3 regions of the Blautia hansenii DSM 20583 genome follow, and region 3 is predicted to be linked to each of the others. Evidence: predicted binding sites of a transcription regulator. Region 3 holds the regulator's gene; each other region holds the start of a gene.

What was found. Region 3 encodes HrcA, which represses chaperone genes, less so after heat shock. Its sites were predicted from a motif close to TGTTAGCACTCNNNNNNNNNGAGTGCTAACA; they were not measured.
Region 1: a site for HrcA is predicted at 2,029-2,059, ahead of clpB (ATP-dependent chaperone ClpB). Genes of this name have one in related genera too.
Region 2: a site for HrcA is predicted at 2,426-2,456, ahead of htpG (molecular chaperone HtpG). Genes of this name have one in related genera too.

What each region holds. Positions count from the first base shown of each region.
Region 1 covers NZ_CP022413.2:2,570,013-2,574,308, reverse strand. Annotated here, with positions in the region: gene CGC63_RS13045 (NifB/NifX family molybdenum-iron cluster-binding protein) at 1-636, shown strand, start outside; gene CGC63_RS13040 (MFS transporter) at 737-1,921, opposite strand; gene clpB (ATP-dependent chaperone ClpB) at 2,117-4,296, shown strand, end outside.
Region 2 covers NZ_CP022413.2:2,174,314-2,178,609, forward strand. Annotated here, with positions in the region: gene nudC (NAD(+) diphosphatase) at 1-184, shown strand, start outside; gene htpG (molecular chaperone HtpG) at 263-2,332, opposite strand; gene CGC63_RS11050 (class I SAM-dependent methyltransferase) at 2,493-3,131, opposite strand; gene CGC63_RS11055 (aldehyde dehydrogenase) at 3,148-4,296, opposite strand, start outside.
Region 3 covers NZ_CP022413.2:2,340,142-2,344,437, forward strand. Annotated here, with positions in the region: gene dnaK (molecular chaperone DnaK) at 1-1,488, opposite strand, end outside; gene grpE (nucleotide exchange factor GrpE) at 1,589-2,215, opposite strand; gene hrcA (heat-inducible transcriptional repressor HrcA) at 2,234-3,286, opposite strand; gene uvrB (excinuclease ABC subunit UvrB) at 3,475-4,296, opposite strand, start outside.

The sequences.
Region 1 (4,296 bases), 230 kb from region 3:
GCGCTGGCAGAAGCAGGAATTGAAGTGTGTTCAGGTGTGCAGGGAGATGTAGATCAGGCTGTAGAAGCTTACTTAGAAGGTGAATTAGTATCTGCCGGTGTAAACTGTGACCATCATCATGAGGAAGGGCATAGCTGCGGCAGTCATGAAGACGGACATTCCTGTGGTGGAAGCTGCGGTGGTTCTTGTGGAGGACATGTGCATTTGACAGGACGCAATGTGGGTAAGACTTGCCGTACACATTACAGAGGAACATTTAATGATGGAACACAGTTTGACTCCTCTTATGACCGTGGGGAACCATTGGAATTTATTTGCGGAGTAGGTCAGATGATTAAAGGATTTGACGCAGCTGTCGCAGATATGGAAGTGGGACAGAGTGTTGATGTTCATTTAATGCCTGAAGAAGCTTATGGTATGCCGGATTCGGATGCTGTTTTTACTCTTGAGATTGCACAGCTTCCGGGCTCTGAAGATTTGGAAGCAGGTCAGAGAGTTTACCTGACAAATCAGTTAGGACAGCCATTTCCGGTGAGTGTTGTAGAAAAAACAGAGACTACCATTACTTTTGATGCAAATCATGAAATGGCAGGAAAGGAATTGAATTTCCATATTGAACTGGTTGAAGTAAAATAAGATATAAAAAATGGAGTTGTCATTTAAACATTATCCAGAAATATATAAATATTCAGGATATGATTTAACACGACAACTCCTTTTTAATTTTACCTAATGTTTATACCGGAATGTTTTTCTTTCTTAATTTCCGAATATAGCTTACCAGCAGAACGACACAAATAAAATCTATGATTACAACGGCGATAATCGATTGCATACCGTAGTAAATTCCTGCTGTTTCTGCGATTTTACCGATAATGGAAGGCATGATAATTGCCCCTAAGCTTGCGATGGTTAAGATAAAGCTCCATGCAAGGGTATACTTCTGAATAATACTTCCTGCAAAGGAAACAGTTGTAGGATAAAGTCCTGCCATGCTGAAACCAAAGCCCATAATACCTATGAGAATAAACGGTGTCGTAGAGCTGAACAATAATAAAAGGAAGAATGCTACCAGACCAAATCCCATACAAAGAAGCAGCCATTCTTTCTGCACTTTTGTAGAAAGCCATGCAGTTAAAAGTCTTCCTGCTAAAATCATAATCCATAAAACACTGGCGGTAGCCTGTGAAAGTGACTGCGGAAGCAATCCGGTGTCTTTAAAATAGGTAATCATCCAGCCGATAACACCCTGTTCTGCACATAAGTAAAAAAACATTGTCAAAGTACAGAGATAAAACAGAGGTTCCTTAAAAAATGCAAAGCCGGAAGCAGTTTGTTTCTTTGTTCCTGTTGTGAAACCTTCAGAATTGGGGATAATAAAGTACATAATCCAGCTTAAAATCCCCATAATTAACATAAAATAGCAGGCATAAATCCAGTTGTCAGGATTATTTTTTGTAAGAGCAATGAGAAGCAGCGGAAAAGTAAATGCACCAATAGCAAACATTGCATGAAGCCCATTTAAAAGAGAAGCTTTTCCCGGAGCTAATTCGTTGATGGATTGGTTACAAAAATTGCTGGTAGCTCCTCGTGCCATACCTGTTAAGAAAAAGGAGAGCGCCAGCATGTAATTATTATCAGAAAAGATAATAATGAAAAAGGAAAGAGCAAAGAAAGCATTAAAAAGCAGAATACTTTTTTTCCTTCCCAGAAAAGCCGGTAATGTACCGGAGGCAAAGCTGGAAATCAGATTTCCCACAGAGTGAAGACTGACAATCATACCGCAAAAGGCGTATTCCAGTCCTCTGGCATCTCTGATATAAGGCAGGAGAGAGCCGATAGATAATGCAAGCATGCCGTTGATAATAAAAACGCCATAGCTGCACAAAAGCTGTTTGTTTTGAGTTTTACTACTAAACAATGGTTAAAATTCCTTTCTTTAAAATACAAAATCCCATATAGTCTAAAGCAGGAACAGGAGTTTGTAAAGGGGTGTATACCATTTTGTTCATAAATTTTTTATAATTACATTGGCACTCGTCTGTTGACTTGGCTAATAATTAGTGTTATAGTAGCACTAGAACAAAAGAAAATAGTACAAATGGAGGGATTTTTTATGAATATCAGTAAATTTACGCAGAAATCACTTCAGGCTGTTCAGGATTTAGAAAAAACTGCTTATGAATTTGGCAATCAGGAAGTCGAACAGGAGCATTTGTTATACAATTTATTAAAGCAGGAGGACAGTCTGATTTTAAAGCTGATTGAGAAAATGGAAATTCAAAAAGAACATTTTCTTAATCGAGTAGAGCAGGCTTTGAATGCAAGAACAAAGGTATCAGGAGGGCAGCCTTATATCGGACAATACTTAAATAAGGCATTAGTAACTGCTGAGGATGAGGCAAAAACCATGGGAGACGAATATGTTTCCGTAGAGCATTTATTTTTGGCATTGCTGAATAATCCAAGCCCTTCTATGAAGAAAATTTGGAATGAGTACGGGATTACCAGAGAACGTTTTTTACAGGCTCTCAGCACAGTAAGAGGAAATCAGAGAGTGACAACGGATAATCCGGAAGTAACCTATGACACCTTGAATAAATACGGACAGGATTTAGTAGAAAAGGCAAGAGAGCAGAAACTGGACCCTGTAATCGGAAGAGACGCGGAAATTCGTAATGTTATCCGTATTCTTTCCAGAAAAACCAAGAACAATCCTGTGTTAATCGGTGAACCGGGTGTCGGTAAAACAGCAGCGGTAGAAGGACTGGCACAGCGTATTGTCCAAGGTGATGTACCGGAAGGATTGAAAGATAAAAAAATATTTGCGTTGGATATGGGTGCGCTGGTCGCAGGTGCAAAATATCGTGGTGAATTTGAGGAAAGATTAAAGGCTGTTTTGGAAGAAGTACGAAAAAGTGAAGGGCAGATTATTCTCTTTATTGATGAGCTTCATTTGATTGTGGGTGCAGGAAAAACAGACGGAGCCATGGATGCCGGTAATATGTTAAAGCCAATGCTGGCAAGAGGTGAGCTGCATTGTATCGGTGCAACTACTCTTGATGAGTATCGTCAGTATATTGAAAAAGATGCTGCATTGGAAAGAAGATTTCAGCCTGTAACCGTAGACGAACCGACTGTGGAAGATACGATTTCTATTCTGCGAGGCTTGAAAGAACGCTATGAGGTCTTCCATGGAGTAAAGATTACAGACAGCGCTTTGGTTGCGGCAGCTACACTTTCTGACAGATATATCAGCGACCGTTTTCTTCCGGATAAGGCCATTGACTTAGTTGATGAAGCCTGTGCATTGATTAAAACAGAGCTGGACTCCATGCCTACGGAATTGGATGAAATGCGAAGAAAAATCATGCAGATGGAGATTGAAGAAGCTGCGTTAAAGAAAGAAAATGACAGATTAAGTCAGGACAGATTAGTAGCTTTGCAGAAGGAAATGGCTGAGCTAAGAGACAGTTTTAATGCGCAGAAGGCCCAGTGGGATAATGAAAAATCTACCGTAGAACGCCTTCAGAAGCTTCGTGAGCAGATTGAAGATATGAATAACAGAATTCAAAAAGCACAGAGAAATTATGATTTAGACGAAGCTGCAAAGCTTCAGTACGGAGAACTTCCGAAGCTTCAGAAACAGTTGCAGGCAGAGGAAGAAAAGGTGAAAAATCAGGATTTATCTCTGGTTCATGAAAGCGTTACAGATGAAGAAATCGCCAGAATTATTTCCCGTTGGACGGGTATTCCGGTAGCAAAGCTGACAGAGGGAGAAAGAACAAAAATCCTGCATCTGGAGGAAGAGCTTCATAAACGTGTCATTGGTCAGGACGAAGGTGTAACAAAGGTTACCGATGCCATTATCCGTTCCAAAGCAGGTATTAAAGATCCTACAAAACCTATTGGTTCTTTCCTGTTTTTAGGCCCTACCGGCGTAGGTAAGACAGAGCTTGCCAAGACTCTGGCGGCTACACTTTTCGATGATGAGCAGAATATGGTTCGTATTGATATGAGTGAATACATGGAGAAATATTCGGTATCCAGACTCATCGGAGCGCCTCCGGGATATGTAGGATATGAAGAAGGCGGACAGCTTACAGAAGCAGTACGAAGAAAACCATATTCCGTAGTCCTTTTTGATGAAATTGAGAAGGCACATCCTGATGTATTTAATGTGCTTTTGCAAGTGCTGGATGATGGACGTATTACTGACTCCCAAGGCAGAACCGTAGACTTTAAAAACACAATTTTAATTATGACCTCCAATATTGGTTCCCCGTATCTTTTGGA
Region 2 (4,296 bases), 170 kb from region 3:
GGGACTTTCCGGCTCTGTTTTGTCAGGATTTTTCTGTGATTTAGACGGTGACGATACCATCACCTTAGACCGAGAAGAATTGTCCACTGCCCAGTGGTTTGAGAGAGAAGACATTCCTTATGATGACTATGACGTAAGCCTTACAAGGGAAATGATGATACAATTTAAAAAAGGACTCTATTAAAAAATAACAAAAAGAGACTGTCTTTTAAATATTCCGAATGAGCATTTAATGTAACAGTCTCTTTTATATAATTATCTTTTATTTTGCCAGAAGCAGCATGATTTCATTGCTTCTTGTCACAAATTTTGTCATTTCTTCCGGTGTCAGCTGTCTGTGGCTGATTAACGCCAAATCATATAACTGTTCGCACAGAATATCCACGTTTTCATTTTCTTTATTTTCCAGAACATACTGTACCAGTTTATTATTTGCATTTAATACCAGTGTTTCCTGTCCGCCGAACATAGATGGGTCCATGCCGTACATATTGTACATTTTCATCATTTCCTGCATACGACGGTTTTCTTCGGAAATTGTCATCATGGAAGATACTTTATCGTTTTTCAGGCTTTCTACCTTAATTGTCAGATTTTCTTTCTTTAAAGCTTTCTTAAAGATTTCAGATAAAGTCTTTGTTTCTTCCTCTAAGTCTTTTCCTTCTTCTTTTACAGCGTCTGTTACATCTGCATCAATACGAAGGAATTTGACATTTTCTTTTACCTGTTCTACATGAGAAATAAACGGAGAGTCAATGTTGTGCTTCAGAATAACCGCATCCTGATTTTGTTCTCTGAACATATTGATATACTGGCTCTGCTGTACTTCATCGGTTACATAGTAAATACTGGTTTTTTCAGGTTCTTTTTTCGCTTCTTCTTTTGCTTCCTCAAGAACCTCTTCTTTATTTTCCTCTGCAAGAACTTCCTGCTCTTCCGGTGTTTCTGCTGTATTTTCTTTGATGCAGTCTTCCAGTGTCAGATATTTTCCGTCAATATTCTTATAGAGAATATAATCCATCATTCTCTCAGAGAATTTCGTATCTTTTAAGCAGCCGAATTTAATAAACGGGTTGATATCATCCCAGTATTTTTCATAATTTTCTCTGTCAGTTTTGCACATACCGGAAAGCTTGTCTGCCACTTTTTTGCTGATATAATCAGAAATTTTCTTTACAAAACCATCGTTCTGCAAAGCGCTTCTGGATACATTAAGCGGTAAATCAGGACAATCGATGACACCCTTTAACAGCATTAAGAATTCAGGAATAACTTCTTTGATGTTATCTGCAATAAATACCTGATTATTGTATAATTTAATTGTACCTTCAATGGACTCATATTCCATGTTGATTTTTGGGAAGTATAAAATGCCTTTTAAATTAAACGGATAATCCATGTTCAGATGTATCCAGAACAATGGCTCTTTATAGTCCATAAATACTTTTCTGTAAAATGCTTTGTACTCTTCTTCTGTACATTCATTTGGATGCTTCATCCACAGCGGATTTGTATCGCTTAAAGATACCGGACGTTTATGGATTTTTACCATTTCTTTTGCAGGAGAAATTTCTACAACCTCTTTTTCGCCGTTTTCATTTTCTTTTTCTTCTGTTTTTGCATCTTCGTGAATATGTTCTACAATAATATCGTCTTCTTTTACCTCAGACTCTTCAATGGTTTCATATTCCTGCGGCGCATTTGCTTTAGAAAGGAAGATTTCTACCGGCATAAAGGAACAATATTTTTCAATAATTTCTCTTGCACGATATTCATTGGCAAATTCTACGCTTTCTTCATTTAAGAACAGCGTAATCTCTGTACCCACTTCTGTTCTGTTTCCATCTCCGATTTCATACTCTGTACCGCCGTCACTGGACCAGTGAACCGCAGTTGCACCTTCTTTGTAAGATAAAGTATCAATCTGTACTTCATCTGCCACCATAAACGCAGAGTAAAATCCCAGACCAAAATGTCCGATAATCTGGTCTTCATTTGTTTTATCTTTATATTTCTCTAAAAACTGTGTTGCACCGGAAAATGCAATCTGTGTAATGTATTCTTCTACTTCATCTGCGGTCATACCAAGACCTGTATCAATGAATTTCAAAGTCTTTTCTTCCGGATTTACAATGACCTGAATTTTATTTTTATGGTCTTCCGGAAAAGTGTATTCTCCCATAACCTCCAGTTTTTTCAGTTTTGTAATGGCATCACATCCATTTGAAATTAATTCACGGAAGAAAATGTCATGATCGGAATACATCCATTTTTTAATAATCGGAAGGATATTGTCACTGTTAATTGATAAAGTACCACGCTTGCTAGCCATGATAAAATACATCTCCTTTTTCATTCTTATATTGGGAAACGTTTCCCTGCCTAAACACCATAATAGTCCCCAAAGAAATAAAAGTCAAGAGAAAATTAGCACTCAATCATATTGAGTGCTAACAAAATTTTATAAACTTTCTTAAATAATTCTAAACTTCTTATTTTTTCTTTGCTGCAATAAAGATATTCGGCGGATTTTTATGGAGATTGACAATTTCCAGAACTTCAAAACCGTTTTTCTGGATTTTCCGCATCAGACTAATGGGTGTATCAAAAGCTACATAAGGCATCAGATGTAATTTACTTTTCCAGAATTTTTTCACAGAGTCTTTGGATAAATTTCTTCCCAGACAGTCTGTGGCAGAAAGAAAAATACCGCCAGGTTTTAAAATCTCATATATTTTCTTTAAAACCTCATCCTGATTTTTCATATACAACAGCACATTGTACGCCGTCACCACATCATAGCTTTCCGGCTCTATTTCCATTTCCGTCAATTCTCCCATGGAAAAGGTAATATTATTCTTTGACAATTTTTCTGCTTTTTCTCTGGCTTTTTGGAGCATATCTTTAGAAATATCCGTTGCCGTGATTTCTTTTACATATTTTGAAAGAGGAATGGTCGCTGCGCCGGTGCCGCAGCCAATCTCAAAAACTCTGTCCTCCTCCTTTAAAAATGTCGCAGAACGTTTCACAGTTTTTCTGTAAGCATTTTCATATACTGATAAAACCTGCTTATCGAATACTTCTGAACGCCTGTTCCAAAATGCAGGAGCTTCAACCCTTGTATTTTTCATCCTTATCCCTCCTTGATCACTTCAAAAACAAACGCAGCAATTTCTTTTTCCCATTTGTATACGGCTGATAACGAATAGGTAAATCGACTCCCTGATATTTTTTCACAATACTTTTCGTATGACTAAAGGTATCAAAGCTTTTTTTTCCGTGATAGCTTCCCATACCGCTTGCACCTACACCGCCAAATCCCATTCTTGATGTTGCCAAATGAATAATGGTGTCGTTAATACAACCTCCTCCAAAGGATACTTCCCTTAAAACCCTTTTCTCTGTCTGCTTTCTTCCTGTGAAAAGATACAATGCAAGAGGTTTTTCCCCTTTTTTAATAAAATCCTCTGCCTCCTTTAAATCTCTGTAAGTAAGCACAGGCAGCACCGGTCCGAAAATTTCTTCCTGCATAATGGGTGACTTTTCCGTAATATCATCTAAAACAGTAGGGGCAATAAACAGCCTTTCTTTATTCCCAAAGCCGCCCTTTATAATATGTTCTCCTTCCATAAGCTTCATAATGCGCTCATAGTGTTTTTCATTAATGATTTTAGGATAATCCTGATTTTTCATCGGCTCTGCCGAAAACACTTTATCAATCCAGTATTTTAAATATTCTAAAAATTCTTCTTTTACAGTTTCCTGTATCAAAAGGTAATCAGGAGCTACACAGGTCTGTCCGCTGTTTAAATATTTCCCAAACACCAGACGTTTTGCTGCCAGCTTTAAATTTGCTGTTTCGTCTACAATACAGGGACTTTTTCCACCCAGCTCTAAAGTAACAGGCGTGAGATTTTGGGCAGCCTTTTCCAGAACAATTTTTCCCACTGCCTTGCTTCCCGTAAAGAAAATATAGTCAAATTTCTGTTCTAAAAGCGCTGTATTCTCTTCTCTGCCGCCTTCCACAGCTGCCACAAATTCTTTCGGAAAAACAGCGGAAAGAATTTTTTTAATCACTGCCGAGGTGTGCGGTGCATAAGCAGAAGGCTTTACCACACAACAATTTCCCGCTGCAACAGCGCCGATTAAAGGCTCCATACAAAGCATAAAAGGGTAATTCCAAGGGGCTATAATCAGCACTGTGCCATAGGGCTCGACAGCTTCAAAGCTTTTTGCAGGAAACTGCGCCAATGGTGTCAAGGCACGTTTTTCCTTCATCCAGCCCTTTAAATGCTT
Region 3 (4,296 bases):
TTCGTATTCTGCAGCTTCTTTTACAGCTTTATCGATTTCATCATCAGACATATTAGAACCTGCTGTAATTGTGATGTGCTGTTCTTTACCTGTTCCTAAGTCTTTTGCAGATACATTTACAATACCGTTTGCATCAATATCAAAAGTTACTTCAATCTGAGGAACACCACGTCTTGCTGGTGGAATACCATCTAAACGGAACTGTCCGAGAGATTTATTATCTCTTGCAAACTGTCTTTCACCCTGTACAACATTAATATCTACTGCTGTCTGATTATCTGCTGCTGTAGAGAAAATCTGACTTTTCTTTGTAGGAATTGTTGTATTTCTTTCAATCAATCTTGTAGCAATACCACCCATTGTTTCGATAGACAGTGACAGTGGAGTTACATCAAGAAGAAGGATATCACCTGCACCTGAATCACCTGCAAGTTTACCACCCTGAACAGATGCTCCTAAAGCAACACACTCATCAGGATTTAATGTCTTACTTGGTTCTTTTCCTGTCAGCTGTTTTACTTTATCCTGTACAGATGGAATACGTGTAGAACCACCAACTAACAATACCTGACCTAATTCAGAAGGTGAAAGTCCTGCATCAGATAATGCACGTTTTACAGGTTCTGCTGTTCTTTCTACTAAATCATGTGTCAATTCATCAAATTTTGCTCTTGTAAGGTTCATATCAAAGTGCAGAGGTCCATTTGCATTCATGCTGATAAATGGAAGGTTGATGTTTGTTGTTGTTGCAGAGGAAAGCTCTTTCTTTGCTTTTTCAGCTGCTTCTTTAATACGCTGCATAGCCATTTTATCTGCGGATAAATCAACACCTTCTGCTTTCTTAAATTCAGCAATCATATAATCTGCAACTTTCTGGTCAAAGTCATCACCACCAAGGCGGTTATCACCTGCTGTAGATAATACTTCGATAACACCGTCACCGATTTCAATAATAGAAACATCGAAAGTACCGCCACCTAAGTCGTATACCATGATTTTCTGTTCTTTTTCATTATCAAGACCATAAGCAAGAGCTGCTGCTGTAGGCTCGTTGATAATACGTTTTACTTCCAAACCTGCAATTTTACCTGCATCTTTTGTTGCCTGACGCTGTGCATCATTGAAATAAGCAGGTACTGTAATAACAGCTTCTGTTACTTTTTCACCAAGATAGTTTTCAGCATCTGTTTTCAGTTTCTGTAAAATCATTGCTGAAATTTCCTGTGGAGAATATTTTTTATCATCAATGGTAACTCTGTAATCAGTTCCCATGTGTCTTTTAATAGATGAAATTGTTTTATCTGCATTTGTAACAGCCTGACGTTTTGCAGGTTCTCCTACTAATCTTTCTCCTGATTTTGTAAAAGCAACTACAGATGGTGTTGTTCTTGCGCCTTCTGCATTTGCTACAACTACCGGCTGTCCACCTTCCATTACACCTACACAGCTATTTGTAGTACCTAAGTCAATACCAATAATTTTTCCCATGATAAATTCCTCCTGAATTTTTCTTCTATTATTTATTTACTGGTTATCTTTCATTTATAAGATAAAATCTCACAGAATTTCTTCTGCTTGATGAATATCGCTAGTTTGCAACCTTCACCATACTGTGTCTTACCACATAATCTTTATACATATATCCCTTCTGGAATTCTTCAACAATTATATTTTCTTCCACTTCCTCATCTTCCACATGCATCACTGCATTATGAAAATCAGGATTAAATTCCTGCCCTACAGCTTCAATTGCTTTTACTCCTATTTCATCAAAAGCTGTCATCAACTGTTTATAAATCTGAGCCATACCTGTAGCCACAGGATTTTCTTTTTCATCTTCCGGTATCATTGCCAGACCTCTTTCAAAGTTATCAACCACCGGAAGAATTTTCTCTACAATCTCTCTTGCTCCGATTTGATACATAGAAGCTTTTTCCTTTTCTGTGCGTTTTCGGAAGTTATCAAATTCTGCCATCTGGCGTTTTACCATGTCTGTCAATTCTTCTATTTTTTCATCTTTTTTATCTTTTTTCTTTTTTCCAAACAGTCCCTTTTTTTCTGCTGTTTTTTCTTCTACAGTTTCTTCTGTTTCCTCTGTTTCAGAAACTGTTTCCTCTGCCAATTTTACATCATCTTCTTCTAAAATTTCTTCTGTTTCATTTTGAGTCATATCATCTTCTTCTATTGTGTTATACTCTTTTTTTTCTTCTGACACGAATTTCTTACCACCTTTCTATGACTTCTTAAATATATGGTCTAACTGATTTTTTAAAGTTTTCAGATTATCTACTACATTTTCGTAATCCATTCGCTTAGGTCCTATAATTCCGATAGTTCCCTGCATACCACCACCTAAATCATAAGTAGCTGTTACAACACTGCAGTCTTTCATAGTTTGAACAGGAGTTTCATCTCCGATGTAGATTTGAATTCCTGTATTCTCTTTACCATTATCCGCTTCCATAGTTTCCTTAGCAAACTCTGCTAAAGCCTGCTTTTCTTCAAAAGTGGAAATCAATTCACTGGCTTTTGCCCTATCTGCTAACTCTGGATATTTGAAAATATTTGTAGCACCGCTGGTATAAATCTCCATTTCTTCTTCGTCCGGTGCAATAGCCTTAGCAACTGCATCAATAACACTTCCGACTACAGCACTGTGTATGCCGGCCTGTTCTTTTAAGCGGGAAATTATTGCCAGATTTATTTCTTCAATAGATAAACCATTTAGCTGTGTATTCAGCAACAGATTTAATTTTAAAATAGTTTCTTCATCCATTGCTTCCTGAAGGTTAATAATATGATTTTTCACAATATTTCCTTCTACTACCACAACTGCCAACAGTTGTTTCTCACTGACTTTTGAAAGCTGGATAAATTTTACTTTATTTCTGTGATAGGCAGGTCCTGTAATCATAGTAGCATAGTTTGTATTCGAAGCGAGAACTCTTGCTACTTGTTTTAAAACCTTTTCCATCTTATCCGTCTTTTCAATCATCAGTTCCTTAATTTCTGCCACTTCCTGTTCTTTTTCTTTCATCAGTTCATCTACATAAAGACGATAACCTAAATCAGAAGGAATACGACCGGCAGAAGTATACGGCTGGACTATATATCCTAATTCCTCTAAGTCTGACATCTCATTTCGGATTGTTGCGGAGCTAAGATTTAAATCTGTGTATTTAGAAATAGTCCTTGATCCAACCGGCTCACCAGTCTCCAAATATGTCTGAATAATGGCTTTTAGAATTTTTCGTTTTCTTTCATCCAACTCAGTCACCAATTCCATATCCTGCTCCTTTCTTTTTTATTGTTAGCACTCGTTGTGGTGGAGTGCTAACATCTATGTTCTTAAGATAGCACCAGTCGTTTTATTTGTCAAGAGCTTTATAATTATTTTAGAATTTTATATAACACCAAGATTAAAAAATCTTTCTCTCCAAAATATCATTGAAAAGAAAGATTTTTCTTATTATTTTACTCATCTAGTTCTTCCAGACTCTTTTTTAATTCTAACATCTTATCACGCAAGGAAGCTGCCATTTCAAAATTCAAATCTGCGGCTGCCGCCTGCATTTGCTTTTGAACTTTTTTAATCAGATTTTCAAGTTCTTTTCTGCTCATGCTTTCCGGATCTTTTTCCAGTTTTTCTTCTGTTTCTGCCACTGCTTTGGAAATACTGATTAAATCTCTAACAGCTTTTTTAATTGTCTTTGGAGTAATTCCATGCTCTTCATTATATTTCTGCTGCAGTGCTCTCCTCCTCATAGTTTCATCTATGGCAATTCTCATAGAATCTGTTATGACATCAGCATACATAATAACTCTACCATCCGCATTTCGGGCAGCACGCCCTATGGTCTGAATAAGAGATACTTCTGAGCGCAAAAAGCCTTCTTTATCCGCATCTAAAATGGCAACTAAGGTAATTTCCGGAATATCAAGTCCTTCTCTTAATAGGTTAATTCCTACCAACACATCAAAAACATCTAAACGCATATCCCTGATAATCTGTGTTCGTTCCAAGGTATCAATATCTGAATGAAGATACCTAACACGTATACCCAGTTCTTTCATATATTCTGTCAAATCCTCTGCCATACGTTTCGTAAGTGTCGTAATAAGAATTTTATTTTTCTTCTTAATTTCTTTATTAACTTCTGAAATTAAATCATCAATCTGACCTTCCACAGGACGCACTTCTACTTCTGGATCTAAGAGTCCTGTAGGACGAATAATCTGTTCTGCCCGCAAAAGTTCATGATTTTCTTCATATTCTCCAGGTGTAGCAGACACAAA